Regions from separate parts of the Kitasatospora sp. NPDC059599 genome, predicted to be linked through region 1. Evidence: riboswitches for the same ligand, from Rfam matches in the RefSeq annotation. Region 1 holds a riboswitch; each other region holds the start of a gene.
What was found. A riboswitch is a leader RNA that binds a small molecule or an ion and turns the genes downstream of it on or off. The one in region 1 is predicted to bind cyclic di-AMP.
Positions count from the first base shown of each region.

Region 2: linked by a shared signal. The riboswitch ahead of ACFV04_RS27690 (M23 family metallopeptidase) and the one ahead of ACFV04_RS33470 (transglycosylase family protein) in region 1 are both predicted to bind cyclic di-AMP.
Region 3: linked by a shared signal. The riboswitch ahead of ACFV04_RS20895 (NlpC/P60 family protein) and the one ahead of ACFV04_RS33470 (transglycosylase family protein) in region 1 are both predicted to bind cyclic di-AMP.

Region 1 is NZ_JBHWCL010000131.1:14,113-21,237, reverse strand. Features, by position in the region: gene eno (phosphopyruvate hydratase) at 1-1,016, opposite strand, end outside; gene ACFV04_RS33470 (transglycosylase family protein) at 1,290-2,093, opposite strand; cyclic di-AMP (ydaO/yuaA leader) riboswitch at 2,099-2,262, opposite strand; gene ACFV04_RS33465 (cytochrome P450) at 2,506-3,864, opposite strand; gene ACFV04_RS33460 (SDR family NAD(P)-dependent oxidoreductase) at 4,131-4,556, shown strand; gene ACFV04_RS33455 (MazG family protein) at 4,644-5,666, opposite strand; gene ACFV04_RS33450 (protein kinase) at 6,494-7,125, opposite strand, start outside.
Region 2 is NZ_JBHWCL010000092.1:11,298-18,422, forward strand. Features, by position in the region: gene ACFV04_RS27675 (sensor domain-containing protein) at 46-816, opposite strand; gene ACFV04_RS27680 (GNAT family N-acetyltransferase) at 991-1,563, opposite strand; gene ACFV04_RS27685 (hypothetical protein) at 1,606-2,481, shown strand; gene ACFV04_RS27690 (M23 family metallopeptidase) at 2,599-3,432, opposite strand; cyclic di-AMP (ydaO/yuaA leader) riboswitch at 3,445-3,603, opposite strand; gene ACFV04_RS27695 (YiaA/YiaB family inner membrane protein) at 3,800-4,090, shown strand; gene ACFV04_RS27700 (alpha/beta fold hydrolase) at 4,211-5,038, shown strand; gene ACFV04_RS27705 (TetR/AcrR family transcriptional regulator) at 5,113-5,679, shown strand; gene ACFV04_RS27710 (SpoIIE family protein phosphatase) at 5,879-7,125, shown strand, end outside.
Region 3 is NZ_JBHWCL010000057.1:10,718-17,842, forward strand. Features, by position in the region: gene ACFV04_RS20885 (NYN domain-containing protein) at 1-716, shown strand, start outside; gene ACFV04_RS20890 (NlpC/P60 family protein) at 916-1,953, shown strand; cyclic di-AMP (ydaO/yuaA leader) riboswitch at 2,290-2,443, shown strand; gene ACFV04_RS20895 (NlpC/P60 family protein) at 2,454-3,575, shown strand; gene ACFV04_RS20900 (NlpC/P60 family protein) at 3,802-4,848, shown strand; gene ACFV04_RS20905 (hypothetical protein) at 5,028-6,050, shown strand; gene ACFV04_RS20910 (glycosyltransferase 87 family protein) at 6,154-7,125, opposite strand, start outside.

The DNA.
Region 1 (7,125 bases):
ATCTGGTTCACCTTCACCAGCAGCGCGTTGGCGGTGCCGGTCTCGATGCCCTTGGCCAGGCGGGCCGGGTTGGTGACGAACAGGTCGTCGCCGACCAGCTGGACCTTGTCGCCCAGCTTGACGGTCATGGCCTTCCAGCCGTCCCAGTCCGACTCGTCCAGCGGGTCCTCGATCGAGACCAGCGGGTAGGCGGCGACCAGCTCGGCGTAGTACTCGATGAGTTCGGCGGCCGACAGGGCCTTGCCCTCGAACTGGTAGGCGCCGTCCTTGTAGAACTCGGAGGCGGCGACGTCCAGGGCCAGCGCGATGTCGCGGCCGGGCACGTAGCCGGCCTTCTGGATGGCCTCGGTGATCAGGTCCAGGGCCTCGCGGTTGCTGTCCAGGTTCGGCGCGAAGCCGCCCTCGTCGCCGAGGCCGGTGGACAGGCCGCGCTCCTTCAGCACGCCCTTGAGGGTGTGGTAGACCTCGACGCCCCAGCGGACGGCCTCGGAGAAGGACTCCGCGCCGATCGGGGCGATCATGAACTCCTGGATGTCGACGTTGGAGTCCGCGTGCGAGCCGCCGTTGAGGATGTTCATCATCGGGACCGGCAGGACGTGCGCGTTCGGGCCGCCCAGGTAGCGGAACAGCGGCAGGTCGCTGGCCTCGGAGGCGGCGTGCGCCACGGCCAGCGAAACGCCCAGGATGGCGTTCGCGCCGAGCGAGGACTTGTCCGGGGTGGCGTCCAGGTCCAGCATGGCCTGGTCGATCAGGCGCTGCTCGGTGGCGTCGTAGCCGACCAGCTCCGGGCCGATCTGCTCGATGACGGCGAGGACAGCCTTCTCCACGCCCTTGCCGAAGTAGCGGTTCTTGTCACCGTCGCGCAGCTCCAGCGCCTCGAAGGCGCCGGTGGAGGCACCCGAGGGGACAGCGGCACGACCCGTGCTGCCGTCGTCGAGGCCGACCTCGACCTCGACCGTGGGGTTGCCGCGGGAGTCGAGGATCTCACGGGCTACGACGACATCGATGGACGGCACGAGGCATCTCCTTGCGGAAGCAGGGTCCGGCTGACGGTGGCGCTGTCAGCGGGACGATTGCGGAGTCGTTACGGACCAGAGCCTAACCGCCCGGGCTCCCGGGACCACGTCGGCCTCGGTCCCGTCTCAGCGTGTGGCCCCACTACCCACCGGTAGTTCACCTGCTTGTCCCAGCTTGTCCCACCGGACCGGGCGAATGCGGACGAAGGGGGCCGGCGGCGCCGACCCCCCTCTTCGCACCCCGGCACCGGGCCGGTGCCGGTGCGGACGGACTCAGCCGAGGTGCAGCACCTGGCCGGGCATGATCAGGTCCGGGTCGCCGCCGACCGTGCCGCGGTTGCCGTCGTAGAGCGCGTGCCAGCCACCGGACACGCCCTGGGCGGTGGCGATCGACGACAGGGTGTCACCGGAGCGGACGGTGTAGTCGTGGCCGGTCTGCGCGGCCGGGGCCGGCTGGGCGGCGCGCGGGGCCGCGTGCTTGGGGGCGTACTGCTGCGCCGACTGGTCGACGGGCTTCTCGGCCCGGTCGGGCGCGGCGTGCTTCGGGGCCTGCTTCTGCGCGGGCTTCTCGACCGGCTTCTGCGCGGGCGTCTGCACCGGCTTCTCGACCGGCTTCTGGGCCTGGCGCTTGGGCGTCTGCTGCTGCGGGGCGGACTGCGGCTTGGCGTCCGAGGAGGTGTCGACGGACGCCGGGGCGCCGCCCTTGCTCAGACCGGCCTTGACGGAGCAGACCGGCCAGGCGCCCGGGCCCTGCGCGGCGAGCACCTTCTCGGCGACCGAGATCTGCTGCCCCTTGCTGGCCTGGTTGGCCTGCGGCGCGTAGGCGGTGCCGCCGTACGCCTTCCACGTGCTGGAGGTGAACTGCAGGCCGCCGTAGAAGCCGTTGCCGGTGTTGATGCTCCAGTTGCCGCCGCTCTCGCACTGGGCGACGGAGTCCCAGGTGGAGGCGGGGGCGGCGGAGGCGCCGGTGGCGGTGAGGAGCGGCATCGCGAGTCCGACGCCGGCCACACCGGCGACGGCGATGGCCTTCTCGGTCTGAGTGCGACGACGGTGGCGGCCGGATCCAACGAACAGCATGAGGAGGTCCCTCTCCGCACGCCTGCGAGGTGAGCTGTCGGGTTCGGACCGGGAGGTGGCCCGGCCGCCGTGCGCGGACGATTCCGCGCGGGCGGCTTCACCCCAAGCCGTGGGGACGGCAACAAACCTGGTTCCCCCGCCCCTGCCCAGGGTCTGGTCGGTTTCCCGTGGCGCGGCGGGCAGGATTCGGCGTTCCGCGCACGAGGTCCGCAGCTGCGAACTCCAGGGAGACTAGACAGATCCTCAGACCGATCACAAGCTCATATCACCGATATCACACAGAAATTACGGCACGTGTCCGATCGCCTACCAACGGCGCCGCCATGTCTGGTTTGATGGCCGTTCACACCCCGCCGGAAGGCCGTCGGGCGACGCCCCGTCAGTGCATCGCCCGCCGTTTCGTCACCTTGTGTCAGTTTGTCGGAGGCGCGTAAGGGGAGTGCGGAGGCGTGTGCGGGGAGCGGCTCTCCGGACTGAATTCGACCGGGAGTTCCCGCAGACCACGCATGATCAGGCCACCGCGCCACCGCAGATTCTCCGGACTTTCCGCGAGTTGCAGATCCGGCAGCCGGGAAAGCAGCGTCGCCAGCGCGGCACGCCCCTCCAGACGGGCCAGCGGAGCGCCGATGCAGTAGTGGATGCCGTGCCCGAACCCCAGGTGGGGATTGTCCTTCCGGGCCAGGTCCAGGGTGTTCTCGTCCGAGAACCGGGCCGGATCGCGGTCCGCGGCGGCCAGCACCACCAGCACCGGATCACCCACCGGGATGTCCACCCCGCCGATGGTCAGCGGCCGCGTCGCGAACCGCCAGGTCGCCAGCTCCACCGGCCCGTCGTAGCGCAGGAGTTCCTCGATCCCCGTCTCCAGCAGCGCGCTCTCCCCGCGCGCCACCGACTCCTGCAGCGACCGGCGCTGCTCCGGGTTGCGCAGCAGCGCGTACGTCCCGTTGCCGATGAGGTTCACGGTCGTCTCGAAGCCCGCGAAGAGGAGGATGAAGGCCATCGCCGCGGCCTCGTTCTCGGTCAGGTGCTCACCGTGGTCGCTCGCCCGGATCAGGCCCGAGATCAGGTCGTCCCCGAGGTCCGCCCGCTTGCGGTGGATCAGCTCCAGCAGGTACGCCCGCATCCGCTTCACCGCCCGGCCCACGCCGCCGCGTTGACCACCCCCGTGCCGGATCATCATCCCCGCCCAGTCGCGGAAGTCGTCCTGGTCCTCGGCCGGCACGCCCAGCATGTCGCAGATCGCGTAGATGGGGAGCGGGAAGGCGAACTCGTGGATCAGGTCCGCCGAACCGCGCTGCGCGAAGCCGTCGATCAGCCGGTCGGTGAGCTGCTGCACCCGCGGCTCGAACTCGGCCACCCGGCGCGGGGTGAACGCCTTCGACACCAGTCGGCGCAGCCGGGTGTGGTCCGGCGGGTCGATGTTCAGCAGGTGCGTCATCAGGTCCGCCTGCCGCTCCCCCGGGATGCCCACCCGGCCGGTGCGGTGCGCCTGCTCGCTGTGGTGCGCCGGGTTCTTCGACAACCGGCCGTCCGCGAGCGCCTGCCGGGCGTCCGCGTACCTCGTCACCAGCCAGGCCTCGACACCGCTCGGCAGCGTCGTGCGGTGCACCGGGGCGTGCTCGCGCAGCCACGCGTAGGCGGGGTACGGGTCGGCGGCGAACTCCCAGGTGAACAGCTGCGGAGCGGCGGCGTCGGGCCGCGCTCCCGCGGGCCGGGCGGGGTCGTCGGACGGCACTGCGGCGGACCGGGCGGAGTCGGGCTGAGCTGGCATGGGACGACCGTATCCGGTGGGTGCGCGCCCCCTTCCGCCGACGGCGCGCGACTCCCCCGACAACGGCGTGCGACGGGCGCGCCAACGCTCCGTGGACGACCCGTGGACGGTCCGTGGACAGCTCTTGGAAAGCTCTTGGCCGGACGGCGGGCGTGAGCCTGGTCACCTGAGGGGTAATCCCTGTTGCGGAGGGTCAGGAACTGCCTACGATCCTCCGCAGTACGCGTGGGCGCCGGTGCGGTGTCGCCCACAGGGAGGAGCAGGCCATGCGGGTCAGCGGGTCAGTCGTCGTCATCGCGGTACTCGACGGCGGGTCGGGCGCCGACCTCGCCCGCCGGTTCGCCGCGGCCGGCGCCGCCGGAATGCTGATCGCCGACCAGCACGTCGGCATCGCCGAGGACCTCGCCGCCGAACTCGACCGGACGGGCTGCCCCGTCGTCGGCGTGTCCGGCGACATCCGCCGCCCCAGCGACGTCGCCGCCCTCGTCGACACCGCCGAGAAGCACCTCGGACCGATCGACCTCTTCGCCGTCGCGGGCCCGGACGGCGAGCGCATCGTCTCCCTCGCCGACCTGCCCGACCACCTCGACCTGGAACGGCTCGCCGAACTCGTCGTCCTCGTCGGCGAGGCCATCGGGGAACTCGTCCCGCCGCAGCGGCACCCGGTCGAGACCGCCGCCCGGGCGGCCTGAGCACCCCGGGGGCCCAGCCCGGGCCCCCGGCCTCCGCCCGGCCCCGCCCGCCCGGCCTCCGCCCCGCCCTCCGGCAGGGCCGGGGCCCTACTCCGGCTTGAGGCCCTCGGCCGCGCGCACCGCGTCCCGGTACCCGCGCGCGGCCGAGCGCAGCGCCGCGTCCACGTCCACCCCTGCGTCGTGCGCCCGCTGTGCCACCGCCAGCAGCAGCCCGCCCGCCGACTCCGCCGTCAGCGCGTCCGGCAGCTCGTACGGCTCGTCCGGAACCCCCGTGAAGCCCGCCCGGCGCACCCGGGACACCAGCTTCGCCGCGTACGCCAGCGACGGCAGCCCGGCCGGCACACCGTCCAGCACCGACTCGCGGTCCGCCTTCTCCGCCGCCTTCAGCTGCTCCCAGTTCGCCTCCACCTCGGCGGCGCCACCGGCCTCGACGTCCCCGAACACGTGCGGATGCCGGTACATCAGCTTCTCGACGATGTCACCGGCCACGTCGTCGACGGTGAACGGCTCCGTCGGGTGCTCCTCCGCGATCCGGGAGTGGAAGAACACCTGGAGCAGCACGTCGCCCAGCTCCTCGCGCAACGTGTCCCGGTCCCCCTCCTCGATCGCCTCGACCAGCTCGTACGCCTCCTCGACCAGGTACTTCACCAGGCTCTCGTGCGTCTGCTCGGCGTCCCACGGGCAACCGCCCGGCGAGCGCAACCGGTCCATCACCGTCACCAGGTCCAGCAGCCGCGACCCCGGCAGGTCGTACGAACCCGGGAGCACCTCGATCTCCGGCACCTCACCCGCCCGCTCCACCGCCAGCCGCGCCAGCGCGTCGGTCAGCCCCGGATCCCCGTCCGGGCCGCCCAGCCACACCGTCGCCCCGGCCCCGGCCGGCTGCCCGGTCAGCAACCGCGCCAGCGCGGGCACCGACCCGGCCGGCGCCACCTCCACCGTCACCCCGGCCTGCCGCACCGCGGCCACCTGCGGATGCCCCTCGTCCCCCACCAGCACCCGCCCCGCCGACCGCAGCGCCTCCCACGCCGGCCACGCCAGCAAACCGGGAGCCACCCGGTGGGTGGTGGTCAGCAGAATCAACTTGGCGCCCGGAGCATTCGTCGTCACACTCCGAACCTACCCGCCCGCCACCACCCACCACGGCCGTCACCCCACCCGCCCCAACAGCCTCGGACAGGCCGCCCCGACGGCCTCGCCCGGCACAGGGACCCGCCGGCCCAGCCGACGTCCCACTCCCGAGCCCCACCGCCCGGGCCCAGGGGCACGCGCCGGAAGCGCCCGGTGCACCTGCCCGGCATCCCCACAGCGGGCCGGGCCGAAGGCCCCGGCAGACCGGCATCCCCGCACGCGCGGGACGTCGACCCCGCCGACTTCCCGCGCCCGACTCCTGGCTCCTGGCTCCCGGCTCCCGGCGCGCTCCACGGGGGCCGGCAGGCCCGCACAGCGCTCGGGGGTACGAAGGAGTACCGCCCCGACCTTCCCCCGCACGCCCGGGGTTCGGCCCCACCGACGTCCCGCTCCCGAGCGCCACCGCCCGGGGCCAGGGGCCCCTGCGGAGGAGATGGCCCAGGGAGATCGGCCCGCTCACCGGCGGCAGGGCCCTGCGCGACGGGCGCGGAAGCCGCACCGGAAGTCGGATCCGCCGACTTCCCGCTCCCGCACGTTCAGCACACCCGCATGGTCCTTACCGGGCCGGCGGGCCGAGGCCCCGAACGGCGTGGCGCCGGGCTGGCACGCCACACGCCGCACGCGCCTCCCCCTCGGCCGTCCCACCAGTGGAAACGGCCGGCTCGTCGACGGCGGAGCAGTCGGGCCGGGCACAGGGGCCCGCGGTCGAACGCGTCCGGCCGGCGCCGGTACACCCGCCTCGGCAGGGGAAGTCGGACCCGCCGACTTCCCGCTCCGGGCTCCGGGCTCCGGGCGCGGGCCTCGGGTCAGCGGGGGGACGGGGGCCAGGGGGTGGGGTGGTGGGGGTGGAGGGTGGAGAGGGATTCGCGCAGGCGACGGACGGTCGGGTGGTGCGGGCCGTCGCGGCGTTCGCGTTCGAGCAGCAGGGGAAGCAGCCACTGCCAGGCGTTCTGGGGGTCGCCGGTGGCGGCGAGGTGGAGGCCGATGCGCTCGCGGAGGTCGTAGTTGCGCTCGGGATCGGTGTCGAGGCCGGATTCGAGGCGGGCCGTGTGGGCGACGAGGAGGGCCTGGTACTCGGCGAGGGCGTCGGCGCCGTGGCCGAGCCGGTCGAGGCAGATGGCGGCGCGGTAGCGGTGGTCGAGGCCTTGGGGGCCGTGCGGGCCGCCGTCGGCGGTGGCGGCGAGGCGGCGGTACTCGACGAGGGCCTGCTGGGGGTGGCCCTCGTGGAGGAGGGTGCGGGCATGGATGGTGCGGATGGTGCGCACCAGTGGTGCGGCGTCGCCGAGTTCGGCTTCGGCGCGGGGCAGCAGGTGGGCGGCGAGGCCGAGCACCTCGGTGTGGTGGCCGGCGTCCACGAGGTCGGAGAGGCGGGCGCACTGGGCACCCAGGTCGGGGAGCGACGGCGGTGGCGTGGCGGGTGCGGGCGGGACCGCGGGAG
Region 2 (7,125 bases), on a different contig from region 1:
GACGGGGCCGGGGCCCGGTGGTCGGCCCGTCGCCGACGGCGGTGTTCAGCGGCCCAGCAGGCCCTGGGCGGCGGCCCGGTTGACGTTGGTCAGCCCGCGGACCAGCTGCGCGGTGAGGAAGACCAGCACCACCCCGACCAGCGAGAACCCGGCGATCTGCCACATCCCCTCGATGTAGTAGACGTGCTGGACGTGGTGGCCGTCGGTGTAGTCGAACAGCTTGTACCCGCGCCAGTCGGTGTAGGTCGGGAACACCCAGTGGTAGACGGGGTAGAGCGCCATCGCCCAGCCGACCAGCAGGAACGCCAGCGTCATGGTGAAGCTGAAGACGGCCCAGGGGAACATCACCACCTGGTGCAGCGCGGCCTTCCAGCCCGCGCCGTCCGCCAGCCGCGCGGTGATCGCGCCCCAGGCGCCCGGACGGACCGGGCGCACCGGCTTCGGGCCGGGGACGTCCAGGGCCAGCATGCCGCGCGCCCGGGCCCGCTCCAGCCGGCCGAAGCCGCGGCCGGCGGCGGTCAGGCCGGCCAGCACCGGCAGGCCGAGGACGGTGATGAAGGTGCCCAGGCCGAGGCAGAACAGGGTGATCGCGACGGCGAAGCCGGCGATCGCCACCGGCAGGCCGCTGAGCACGTAGCCGATCTCGCGGTAGTAGTGCGCGGAGAACGGCGCCGCCCAGAAGACGGGCGGCCGCTCGGTCCGACGGGCGCGGTCGGCGCGCGGGTCGTCGGCGTGCGGGTCGGCGGCGTGCGGGTCGTCGCCGTATCCGCCCAGGAGGTCCCCCGCGTACTCCAGCGTGCTTCGGCTGCTGCTCATGTCCCGGCCCCCGGCCCTCGTCCTGACGTCGTCCGCGTTCGCTGACGTCGTACAGTCTGGCGGGACCGGTGGGTCGGGGGGCATCCGGAGGCCTGGCGGATCGGGGGTGGGGTTAACCCCCCGCCCGCGGGCCCGCCGGTCGCGGGCCGGCTCGGCGGAGGCCGCTCGCCCGGTTCAGCCGGTCGGACCCGGCCACTCGTCGACGAGCAACGCGTAGCGGTACGAGTCGGACCAGGCGCCGTCCTTGAACCGGTCCTGCCGCGCCCGCCCCTCCAGCCGGAACCCGAGCTTGGTGAGCACCCTGGCGGAGGCCGTGTTGTCCACGTCGACCCGGGCCGCCAGCCGGTGCAGGTCCAGGGTCCGGAAGGCGAAGTCGCAGAGCAGGCCGGTGATCTCGCCCGCGTAGCCGTGGCCCCAGGACGCGCGGCCGAGGACGTAGCCGAGGTGGGCGGAGCGGTACGTCCCGAGCGTGAGCGAGGCGTGCCCGATCGGCGTCGCGTCCTGCGGGTCCTCGGCGTCGGCGAGCCTGGTGACGGCGAGCCGGTAGGTGTCCCGCTCCTCGGCCATCGCCTGCTCCAGGTAGAGCTCGATCTGGTCGGCGCAGGACTCGCGGTCGCAGGGTTCGAAGGGCAGGTGGCGGGTGACCTCCGGGTCGCCGAACAGCGCGTGCAGGGCGTCCACGTCGCCGTCGGTGTGGTGGTACTCGCGGATGGCCAGCCGGGGGCCGACGAGTCGTACGGGGACCATGGCTGCCGACCCTACCGGCCCCCGGCGACTACCGTTCGGACTATGAACGACGAAGACCTGCGGCTCGCCCCGCGCACCAGGGCCGCCGACCTGCTCGCCTGGGCGGCCGATCAGGGCCGCACGCCGGTGGCCGAGGGGCCGCTGCGCGCGGTGCTGGCGCTGCTGGAGCTGGGCGGGAGCAGGATGCACGACGGCTGGCCCGAACTGACCTCCGACGCGGTGGAGCACCTGCTGTACGAGCGGCTCCACCTGTACGTCCAACCCCTGCCCGAGGAGGACCCGCTCGCGTACGGCGACGCCGTCCGGCTGCTGATCGACCACCAGCGGGCGGCCCGGCGGCTCAACGCCAAGCGCCAGGAGCGGCTGCACGCGGAGGCCGAGTGGCAGGGCGAGGTCGCGGCCGGGCTGCTGCGCCGCGCCGACCTGGTGACCTGGCCCCGGCTGTACACACTGCTGCTGCACGCGTACGGGGTCGACGTCGCGGACGGGGCGGCGGTGCGGGACTGGCTGGCCGGTTTCGGGGAGCTCGCCGAGGAGGAACGGCTGGCCGCGTACGAGGCGCTGGCGCCGGCCGGCTGGCTGGACGAGCCGGACGAGCAGGGCTGGGGACCGGGCCGGGTGCTGTCGGTCGGCATGGCCACGGACGGCGCGCGGCGACTGCTGGAGCAGGGCCTGATGCGGCGCAGCTACCGCAACCTGGCCGAGCTGAACGCGCTCGGCCGGCCGATGCCGGACGAACTGACCGGTGACTTCGGGCAGTTCGAGGAAGCGGCGGTCGACGCGGCGCTCGACCTGTTCGGGGTGTGGACGGTGCCGGGGCTGCCGCGGCTGCTGGTGGAGGAGTTCCCGGAGCTGGCGCCGGAGCCGGGCCCGGAGGAGATCGACGCGTACCTGGCGCAGCTGCCCGCGGAGGAGTGAGACGTCGTGACGGAGCCCCCGGTCGTCGCGTACGACCGGGGGCTCCGCACTGCTTCGGGGGCTGCCCGGGGTGCTCCGGGGGCTCCGCGCGCTTCCGGGGCCCCGGCAGAGGGTCCGCTACGGGGTGAGGCCGCGCTGCTGGAGCCAGGGCTCGGGGTCGACCGGGGCGCCGCCGCCGGGGCGGACCTCCAGGTGCAGGTGCGGGCCGGTGACGTTGCCGGTGGCACCGACCTTGCCGATCTGCTGGCCCGAGGTGACCTGGCCGGCGCCCTTGATGATCGAGGAGAGGTGGCAGTACCAGATCTCGGTGCCGTCGGGCAGCGTCTCGACGATCCGGTAGCCGTAGGAGCCGGACCAGCCGGCCGAGGTGATGGTGCCCTGGCCGAGCGCGTACACCGCGGTGCCGGTGTCGGCGGCGAAGTCCAGGCCGGTGTGCACGTTGGCCCAGTAGCGGGCGCTCTGGCCGTAGTGGGCGGAGAGCCGGTAGTCCTTCACCGGCAGGGTGAGGGCGGCGGCGCGCTTGGCCTCGGCCTCCTTGGCGGCGGCCTTGGCCTCGGCTTCCTTGGCGGCGGCCTTGGCCTCGGCCTCCTGCGCGGCCTGCACGCGGGCGCCCTCCTCCGCGGCGGTGCGCTGGCTGTCGGCCTGCTGCTGGATGCGGGCGGCGAGCGCGAGGCCGGGGTCGGCGGAGAGGGCGACCGGGGTCTCGTCCGGGGCCTCGACGGCGGGGGCGGCGGCCGGGGTGGCCGAGGCGAAGCCGGTGGCGCCCAGGGTGGCGGCGACCGCGGTGACGCCGAGCAGCGGGGAGGCGCCGCGGGTCTGACGCGGCATCCGGTGCCGGTTGGTCTCGACCTCGGGGCCGAAGGCCTCGGGCGCGTCCGCGCCGGGGTGGTCGAGGAGCTGGGTACCGGCTGCGGGGCCGGCCGGGTGTGCCGGGGTGTGCGTCGACGCCACGGAGGCGCGCTCCTTTCCTTCCTTCGCGCCTACCGGGTTAGCTGACGGGTTCGGAGCAGGAAGGTCTCCTACGGCCGGGCCGGGGCCCCGCCGATTCACCCCAAGGAACGTGGTTCCCCGGCTCCCTGACCTGCCCGGAGGCCGGCCGACGGGATTAGGCGACGGCGCACGGTGCCGTCTGGGTACGGCGTTGACGACCGCGCTGCGTTATCAAACGTTAATCCTAGGGCGCTCCGATTCCAAGCCATCCGTCCGGGACGACCGCGGAGCGGATGATCGGACGTCAACGAACGACCCCTCATGCGAGCACCCCATCTGAGTACCCCTACTCATGTGCGGTCACACCGGGCGGCCGCATCCTGGCGCCATGAGCGCACCGATGCAGAACCGCACCACGGCCGCGTACTACGTCCAGGCCATCCTCTCCTTCGCCCTGTCGGGCACCGCCGTCGCGGTCGGGATCGCCTACCTGCCGGTCGGCGGGTGGACGCGGGCCTTCCTCGGGATCGGCCTCCTCTACACCGTCACCTCCGCGTTCACCCTGGCGAAGGTGGTCCGGGACCGGCACGAGTCGAACGAGATCGTCAGCCGGGTCGACCAGGCCCGGCTGGACAAGCTGCTCAGCGAGCACGACCCGTTCAGGGTCGAGGGGGCCTGAGGCGGGAGCGCCCGACCTCCTCCCGCGCCCGGACGCTTGACAGCTAAGGCTATTAGCCTTAGCTTTATGGCTATCGGCAGCACCGCCGATGCCCGCGACGGCGGACCGAGGAGGCCCACCATGAACGCCACCGACACCCCCGACACCCAGTACCTGGCCCTGCCCGGCGGGCGCATCGCCTTCGACGACACCCGGCAGGGCGACGGCACCCCCGTCGTCCTGCTCCCCGGCATGCTCGACAGCCGGGCCGCGTACCGGCACCTCCGCCCCCTGCTCGTCGCCGCCGGCCACCGGGTCGTCACCGTGGACCTGCGCGGCTTCGGCGAATCCTCCATCGCCTGGGACGACTACGGCCCGGCCGCCATCGCCGACGACGTCCTCGCCCTCCTCGACCACCTCGGCATCGAACGCGCCGTCCTCGCCGGGAACTCCTACACCGGCGCCACCGTCGTCAAGGCCGCCGGGGACGCGCCCGAGCGGGTCGCCGGAATCGTCCTGATCGACGCCTTCGTCGAGAACCCGCAGCCGGGCGCCCTCATGCGCGGCGCCCTGCGCCTGATGGGCGCGGCAATCGTCCACTGGCCCGCCTTCTGGGGCTTCTACCTGCGCCGGATGGCCTTCCCCGGCGCCAAGCCCGCCGACTTCGACGCGTACGTGAACGGGCTGGTCGCCGCCCTGCGCACCCCCGGCCGCAAGACCGCCACCCGCGGCTACGTCAGCGGGGACTCCGCGCCGGCCGGCTGGACCGCCGCAGTGCGGTGCCCGGCACTCGTGGTCATGGGCAGCAAGGACCCCGACTTCCCGAAGCCCGAACTCGTCGCCGACCGGCAGGTCGCGGCACTCGGCGCGCGGAAGGCGATGATCGAGGGATCCGGGCACTACCCGATGGCCGACGCCCCGCAGGCCACCGCGGACGCCCTGCTGCCCTTCCTCGCCGAACTCGCCTGACCGCCGGCGCCCGACGTTCCCCGCCGGCGCCCGACAGATTCCCCGCCCGACTCCCGTACGGAGAACCCGAAGCCATGCCCCGCGTAGGACTGACCCCCGACCAGGTCGTCGACCACGCCCTCGCCCTCATCGACGAACAGGGCACCGAAGCACTGACCCTGGCCGCGGTCGCCGCCCGCGCCGGGGTCGCCACCCCCTCCCTGTACAAGCACGTCAGCGGCGGCCTCGCCGAACTGCGGCGGATGATCGCCGTCCGGGTCACCGAGGAACTCGCCGACCGCCTCGCGGACGCCGCGGTCGGCCGCAGCGGCGACGACGCCGTGGCCGCCGTCCTGCGCGCCTACCACGCCTACGCCACCGAGCGCCCGCACCGCTACAACGCCCTCCCCCAGGCCCCGCAGCCCGACGACGACCTGGCCCGGGCCGCCACCCGGCTCGTCGGCGTGATCATCGCCGTCCTGCGGGAGTACGGCCTCGACGGCTCCGAGGCGATCCACGCCGCCCGCACCGTCCGCTCCCTCGCCCACGGCTTCGCCTCCCTCACCACCGCCGGCGCCTTCCGGCTCTCCGAGGACCTCGCCACCACCCAGGAGCGCCTCATCACCACCCTGACCACCGGCCTCCGCAGCTGGCCCGCGTAGCAGGCCGGGCAGTCGGGGCGGCCGGCGGCCGGTCCTGATGCCGTACGGGTGGCCGCCGTCGGCGCTGCCGCTGCGTCCGGTGCGCGCGGTGGCGCAGGACGTCCCGGACAACCGGACCCCGGTGCTGGTGCCGGTGCCGGTGCCGGTGCGGCGGCTCGGTCACCCCTCACCGTCCGGGGAAATGGGGTATTAAGAATCAGTGCCCCCCTCCGAGGACGAGAACCGGACACCGGACGAGAACCGGACGCCGGACCGGCGACGGACCCCACTGAGCAGTCCGACCGCCCGCAGTGCGATGCGCTGCGTGCGCCTGCTGCTCGGCTGCGCCGACGCGGCCGAACTGCTGGGCACCGTCCTGGCCGAGGGCCCGGTGTGGATCACCGGCGAGGGTTCCGCGCTCTACCTGCTGGATTCGGCGGGCATGCTCCGGCTGACCGTCTCGCACGGGCTGCCGGACTGGGCGCACGAGCGGTACAGCGTGGTCGATCCGGCCGGTGAGCTGCCCGCCGCGATGGCCCTGCGGCTGCGCCGCCCGTACCTGTTGAGCCCGGAGCACACCAGCGTCGACTACCCGAACCGGAACACCGGCATGGGCACCGGGATGGTCGCCGTGATCACCCTGCCGATGGTCGTGGACGAGCGGCCGGTCGGCGTGCTCGCGCTGGCCCTGGCCCACCGGGGCACCGTCCCCCGCCGTGACCTGGACGTCCTGGAGACGATCGCCGAGGCCTGCGCGCACCGGCTCTCCCACCTGCTGGACCACGCGGACGCCCGGCTCCCGCGGGACGCCCGTTCGCCGCACGGCGTCCGGTTATCCGACGGCCCGGCGCCGGAGGGGGCGGACGCGCTCCCCGCCGGGCTGGCCCACCCGCTGCTGTCACTCGCCGTCCGGTCCGCCGGGCACGGCGCGTTCGAGCGCGACCTGGTCACCGGGGAGAGCTTCTGGGACGCCGCGGCGTTCCGGGTGACCGGCCGGCCGGTGTCCCCGGACGGTGCCGCCCCCGAGCTGGACCGGCTGGTCCATCCGGAGGACCTGCCGGACGTGCAGGCCGCGCTCGCGGAGGCGCTGGCCGCCGGCGGGCGTTACCGGATCGGCTACCGGGTGCTGCGCCACGACGGCGGGGTGGCGCAGGTGGAGGAGTCCGGCGAGGTGATGCTGGACGTGCACGGGCGGCCGGTGCGGATCGCCGGGCTGCTCGCGGACGTCGGGCACCGGGAGCGGCCGCCGGCCGACGAGGGGGCTTCGCCGGGCGCAGCCCGGACGGCGCTGCTGCTGGCGCTCACCCGGGCCCTGTCGCGGGCGGTGACCGTCCGGGACGTCACCACCGCGGTGACCGACATCGTCCGCCCGGCCCTCGGCGCCGCGGGCATCGTCCTCGACCTGGTGGACGAGGGCCGGCTGCTGCCCGTGTCGCACACCGTCTACGGGGGGCCGCGCCGCACCGA
Region 3 (7,125 bases), on a different contig from region 1:
CCCTGAAGGCCCAGGGCGCGGCCGAGCGCAGCGCCGCCGAGACCGAGGCGCGGCGGCTCAAGCACCGGGTCTCCGAGCTGGAGACCGCCGCCGAGCAGGGCCGCCGGTCCGCCCGCGAGGGGCGCAGCGTCGAGGACATGAGGCTGCGGCTGCTGCTGGACACGATGCTGCAGTCGGCCCAGGGGCTGCAGCGGGAGCTGGCGCTGCCGGTCTCCCAGATCCGCCCGGCGGACCTGGTGGAGGCGGTGGTGCCGGGGGCGGCCTCCCCGCACGACGTGGCCCGGCGGGGGCTGGCCGAGGACGACCCGGCGCTGCTGGACCAGCTGTTGGCGATCCCGCAGGTGCACCTGGTGGTGGACGGCTACAACGTGACCAAGACCGGTTATCCGACGCTGCCGCTGGAGCAGCAGCGGATCCGGCTGCTGGGCGGGCTGGCGATGCTGGCGCAGCGCACGCAGGCGGAGGTCACCTGCGTGTTCGACGGGCAGGACCTGGACGTTCCGGTGATGATGGCGCCGCCGCGCGGGGTCCGGGTGCGGTTCAGCCGGACGGGGGAGACCGCGGACGAGCTGATCCGCCGCCTGGTGCGGGCGGAGCCGCAGGGCCGTCCGGTGGTGGTGGTGTCCGCCGACCGGGAGGTCGCGGAGGGCGTGCGGAAGGCGGGCGCGCGCCCGGTGGCGTCGGTGCTGCTGCTGAACCGGCTGGCCCGGCCCTGAACCGGGCCGGGCGGGATGACGCCTGCTCAGCGCCGGTTTCGCAGTGGTGTGCGGGTCCGGTGAAGTCGGTGTGGGAAACGGAGTTCACGCCTTCGGGGGAGTGGCAAAACCGGTAGATCCGCACTAGGGTCTGCCGTCAAACCTATTTTCCGGAATCTCATCCAATCGGGTGAGTCCGTTGGAAGAAGGAGCCGGTCCCTTGGCCTCCCACCGCCGTCCCAAGCAGCCGAGCCGCGCGCGGGTCTCCGTGCTCACCGCTGCCGCTGCGACCGCGGTCGCCCTCTCGGCCCAGGTGGCCGCCCACGCCGCGCCGCAGCCGAACAAGACGGACGTCAAGGCGCAGATCGACCAGCTCCAGGAGGAGCAGGAGCAGGCGGCGGAGAAGTTCAACGGCGCCAAGGAGCGGTCCGACCAGCTGCGCAAGCAGGCCGACCAGCTGCAGGACCAGGTGGCCCGCGGCCAGGAGCAGATGACCCAGCTGCAGGGCGGGCTGGCCGAGGTCGCGGGCGAGCAGTACCGCACCAACGGCATCGACCCCTCCGTCCAGTTGATGCTCTCCTCCGACCCGTCCGGCTACCTCCAGAAGGCCTCCACCGTCCAGCAGGCCAGCGCCAGCCAGGCCGAGGCGCTCAAGGGGCTGCTGGACCAGCAGCGCCGGCTGGACCAGGAGAAGTCCGAGGCCGCCGCCGTGCTGGCCTCCCTCGACACCACCACCAAGGACCTGAACCAGGCCAAGGCGGACGTCAACACCAAGCTGCAGGCCGCCCAGGACCTGCTGAACTCGCTCAGCGCCGCCGACCGCGCCGCGCTGAAGGCCCAGCAGGCGCAGGACGACCGGGCCTCGCGCGGCAGCGACCGGGTCGACCTGAGCAACCTGCCGCCGGCCAGCGGCTACGCGGCCGTGGCCGTGGCCAAGGCGATGAGCAAGCAGGGTTCCCCGTACGTCTGGGGCGCCACCGGGCCGAGCACCTTCGACTGCTCCGGGCTGATGCTCTGGGCGTACGGCCAGGCGGGCGTCTCGCTGCCGCGCACCTCGCAGGAGCAGGGCCACTACGGCACCGCGGTGCCCGGGCTGGCCGCGGCGCAGCCCGGCGACCTGGTCATCTACGGCGGCGACATGCACCACGTCGGGATGTACATCGGCAACGGCATGGTGGTCCACGCGCCGCACACCGGTGACGTGGTGAAGGTGATGAAGGCCGACGCGATGCCGATCAACACGATCCGCCGGGTCTGACGGCCCGACACGCCGGAGAGGTTCGACCGGCCCCTGTGATCCGCACCACCCCCGTCGGGGGTGGTGTTCAGGTTTTCGAGCGTTTTGCGACCAACGGGTGAGACCTGATCAGCCTTGCGTACGGCAATGGTCACCATCGGTCATTTTCACAAAGGAACTTGGGTAATCTTCCGTCTTTTTTCTGACAAGGATTTGAACCGATCACGGTTCAGTTACTAGGGTCATGCCCCAGAGCACCGCAGTGTCGATCACCCAGCCAGGGTGGCGGCGGTGGTCACCGTCGAGTTCGCGAGGCAGCGGGGCAGGTCGAAGCGACTGCCCGACAGGGGAGCCCAGCAAGCGGGGGCGCTGCGCAGCGGAGCCGGGGAACCACGTTCCTCCGGGGTGAATCGGCGCCAGGTCGGCCGGTGGAACGGCCGTGAGGCGTCGTAGGGCATGCTTCCGGCCCGAACCCGTCAGCTCACCCGGTAGGCGGACGTAGGAAGAAGGAGCCCGCCTTCGTGGCGTCCCATCGTCGTCCCAAGCCAGCAGGCCGCGCCCGTGTCTCGATCCTGACCGGTGTCGCCGCCGCAGCCGTCGCCCTCTCCGCGCAGTCCGGCGCGCACGCCGACCCGCAGCCGACCAAGGACCAGGTCAAGGAGCAGGTCGACCAGCTCAACGTGCAGGCCGAGGTGGCGACCGAGCAGTACAACGCCGCCCAGGAGAAGCAGCAGACGCTGGAGAAGCAGGTCTCCGGTCTTCAGGACCAGGTGGCCCGCCAGCAGGAGCAGGTGACCGACCTGCAGGGCGGCCTCGCCCAGATCGCCGGGGAGCAGTACCGCAACGGCGGCATATCCCCGACCGTCCAGCTGATGTTCTCGTCCAGCCCGGACAACTTCCTCACCCAGGCCGGCACGCTGAACCAGGCCGGCGACACCCAGAAGAACCAGCTGAAGCAGCTCCAGGAGCAGCAGCGCAAGCTCGACCAGGGCCGCGCCGAGGCCCAGGGCAAGCTCGCCGAGCTGGAGTCGACCACCCAGCAGCTGAAGGCCTCCAAGGACGAGGTCCAGAACAAGCTGAAGGCCGCCCAGGACCTGCTCAACACCCTGACCGAGCAGGAGCGCCAGGCGCTGCGCGCGGCCGAGGAGAAGGCCGCCGCCGACGCCAAGGCCCAGGCCGACGCCGCGAAGGCCCAGCAGCAGGCCGCCGACCGCGCCTCGCGCGACAACAGCCGCACCAACCTGTCGGCGCCCTCGTCCACGCCGGCCGGCGCGCTCCCGGCCCCCGGCAGCTCGCGCGGTGCCGCCGCGCTCTCCGCCGCGGCCTCCAAGGTCGGCAGCCCGTACGTGTGGGGCGCCACCGGCCCGAGCTCCTTCGACTGCTCCGGCCTGATGGTCTGGGCGTTCAACCAGGTCGGCGTCTCGCTGCCGCGCACCTCGCAGGAGCAGGCGCACGCCGGCACCCGGATCGGCACCGACCTGTCCCAGGCCCAGCCCGGCGACCTCCTGATCTTCTTCGGGGACGCCCACCACGTCGGCATCTACGCCGGCAACGGCCAGGTGCTGCACGCTCCCAAGCCGGGTGCGTCGGTCCGCTACGAGGCCGTCACCAACATGCCGCTGAGCAGCATCGTGCGGGTCTGATCCCCGCTCGGCGCCTCCGGGCCCGGTCTTCCACCACGGAAGGCCGGGCCTGCGGCTTTTCCGGCTGCTCGGGCTGATGTCCGATTAGGAGTCAAATATTCGGGTCCGGAGGGGTTTGGACTCGCTTGCCCGGACTCGCTAACGTCTGCCACCGGACTCCCGCTCGACGGCCGCCCGCAGTGGGGCGGCGGCGGGGCCGCGCCGCCGGATTGGAGCCGTTGCCGCCATGCCCGTGCACCGCCGTTCCCAACTGCTCGCCCGCGCGCTGGTGCTGACGGCGGCCGCCACCACCGCGCTCGGCGTCGCGACCGGAGGCAGCGCCCAGGCCGCCCCCGGCAGCCCGGACCCGACCGACCGCAAGGAGGTCAAGGCGCAGGTCGAGCAGCTCTACGAGGAGGCCGAGCAGGCGTCCGAGAAGTACAACGCGGCCCTGGAGGCCCAACGGCGCCTCCAGGGCGAGACCACGATCCTCCAGGGCGAGATCGCCGTCGCCCAGGACCAGCTCAACGAGCTGCGCGGCAGTCTGGCGACCGTGGCCGGGGCGCAGTACCGCGGCGGAGGGATGGCCCAGGCCGCCCAGCTGATGCTGTCCTCCGACCCGGAGGGGTACCTGGCCCGGGCCCGGACCATGGGCCAGGAGGCGCAGCGGCAGCAGGAGACGCTGCACGAGCTGGTCGCCCGCGAGCGCCGGCTCGACCAGCGGCGCGTCGAGGCGACCGGCAAGCTCGCCGAACTGGACGAGGCCCGCCGCTCGCTCGCCGACGGCAAGCAGCAGATCCAGCAGCGGCTCGCCGCAGCGCAGAAGCTGCTCAACGGCCTGGGCGCCGGCGAACGGGCCAGGATGACCGCCCAGGACGCCCGGGACGCCGAACAGCGCGCCACCCGCGGCACCGACCGGCTGGACCTCGGCTCCGCCCCGGCCGCCTCCGAGCGCGGGGCGGCCGCGCTGGCCGCCGCGGTGCGGATGGTCGGGGCTCCGTACGTCTACGGAGCCACCGGGCCCCGCGCGTTCGACTGCTCCGGTCTGATGTACTACAGCTGGCGGCAGGCAGGAGTGACCCTGCCGCGCACTTCGCAGGCCCAGGCGTACGCCGGCCGGCGGATCAACCTCTCCGAAGCGCGACCGGGAGACCTGGTGATCTTCTACCGGGACATGCACCACGTCGGCATGTACGCCGGCGGCGGCGTGATCGTGCACGCCCCCTACCCGGGCGCCAAGGTCCGCTACGAGAGCGTCAACGCCATGCCGGTCTCGGGGGTGGTCCGGCTCTGAGCGCCTCGACGTGCGGCCCCCACGGGCCGCATCCGATAGACCGGCCCCGTCGCGCGCTGTCGCGGCGGGGTGCGCTGCTGCTCGCGGCCGGCGGGCTGGCCCAGCTGTCGCTGCCGCCGGTCGCCCCGGCGGCGGCACCGGCCCGGCAGGCGGCCGATCGGCGCGCCGAGGTGGCCGCGGTGCTGGCGGAGCGGGCACGCTCGCTGCCGGCCCGTTCGGGGCTTCCGGTGGTCGGGGCGGCGTACCGCAACCTGGTGCTCGCCGCGGGCGGCGGGCCGGACCGGCTGACCGCCGCGGCCGACCTGGTGGTGCGGATCGCCGGGTACGACGACGACCCCGTGGTGTACCCGCGCCGGATCGCGCTGACCGGGGCCCAGGACGGCTGGCGGGTCGAGCGCGAGGAGAGTGCGAGCGGGCCGCCGGCGCTCTGGGACTTCGGCCCCGGACGGTCGGCGCCGGGCGCGCACTGTCTGGTGCTCGGGTCGGCCGACGGACCCGACCCGGCCGGACTGGTCGCGGTGGGGGACCGGGCGGTACCGGCCGTCGAGGAGGTCTGGGGCGGGGCGTGGGCCGGTCGGCTGCTGCTCGAACTGCCCGCCACCGAGGAGCAGTTCGCGCGACTGTTGGAGGTCGACCCGGCGGGCTGGGCGGGCATGGCGGCGGTCACCGTGGCCGCCCCCGGCGCGCCCCGGCACACCCCGGCGGACCGGGTGCTGGTCAACCCCGAGGCGTACGGGCGCCTCAGCGACTTCGGCCGGCAGGTGGTCATCACGCACGAGGCCACCCACGTCGCGACCAGGTCCGACACCCGGGCCTGGACGCCGCTGTGGCTCTCCGAGGGCGTCGCCGACTGGACCGCCTACCGCGACTCCGGCCGCAGCCCGCAGCAGATCGCCCCCGAGCTGGCCCGGGACGTCGCCGCCGGGCGGCTGCCCGCCGACCTGCCCGAGGACCGGGACTTCGCCGCCGGGGCCGCCGGCATCGCCCAGGCCTACGAGCAGTCCTGGCTGGCCTGCGAGCTGATCGCCCGCCGCTACGGGCCGCAGCGGCTGGTCGCCTTCTACCGGGCGGTCGGCGCGGCCGACGGGACGGACGAGGATCGCGAGCGCCGGACGGACCGGCTGCTGCGCGCCGAACTGGGCGTCGGCCTCGGTGAGTTCACCAGGCTCTGGCAGGCCGAGGTGGCGGCGCTGAAGGACTGAGGCCGACGGCCAGAACCGACGACCGGAACCGACGGCCGGAACCGACGGCCGGAGTCCGGCCCTCCTGCTCGGGCCCGGTCCGGCGTGGTCCGGTGTGGCCGGTTCAGCGCCGCTGTTCGGCCGGCGCGCCCGGGTGGTCGATGCCGTCCAGCAGGTCCTGCTCGTACGCGATGCCCGGGCGCACCGGGTAGCCCGTGGCCGGCAGCGCGGCCGGGTCCCGGTCCAGCACCACCGTCGGCGGCAGCGGTGCCTCGCCGCGGGTGGAGCGCCACAGCCGGACGCAGGAGAGCACGGCGGCGGCCACCAGCAGCAGGTTGCGCAGGGCCAGCACGGTGATCGCGAGCGGGTCGCTGGCCAGGACCTGGGTGAACATCGTCGGGAACTCGACCAGCGTCAGCGGGCAGGCGATCAGGATCAGCAGCGCCACCGGCCGCTGGCTGGTGCCGCGCACGGTCAGGCAGACCGCCGCGACGCCGACCAGCCAGACCAGGTACTGCGGGCTGATCACCCGGCTGGTCACCACGAAGATCAGCAGCGCGCACAGCGCCGCGTCGTACATGGTGGCCGCGTTGCGGCGCTTGGAGGTGAAGCGCCACAGCAGCAGCCAGAGGAAGCCCAGCACCGTGCCGGCCATCATCACCTTGCTGATCACGCCGACCCACGGCCCGAGCATCTCGGGGGAGCCGTAGTTCATGGTGACCCGGCCGTCCCAGCCCCCGGCGATCCGGGCCAGGTGCAGCGGCAGGGCGCCGACCGACTCCACCTCGATGCCGCGGTCCTTCTGGAAGGCCAGGAAGTCGAAGGCGCCGTTCATGCCGGCCGCCAGCAGGAAGCCGATCGAGACGGCGGTGGCCCCCGCCAGCGTCCAGGAACGGCGGGTGCGGCGGCCGGAGGGGGTGCCGATCAGGCCGAGCAGCGGCCAGACCTTGACGATGCCGCCCAGGCCCAGCAACAGCCCGCCGACCGCCGGGCGGCGGATCAGTGCCAGCAGGCCGGCCAGGGTGACCGCGGTGACGATGACGTCGAAGCGGTTGTAGATCATCGGGCCGAGCAGCGGGACCCCCGCCACCCACAT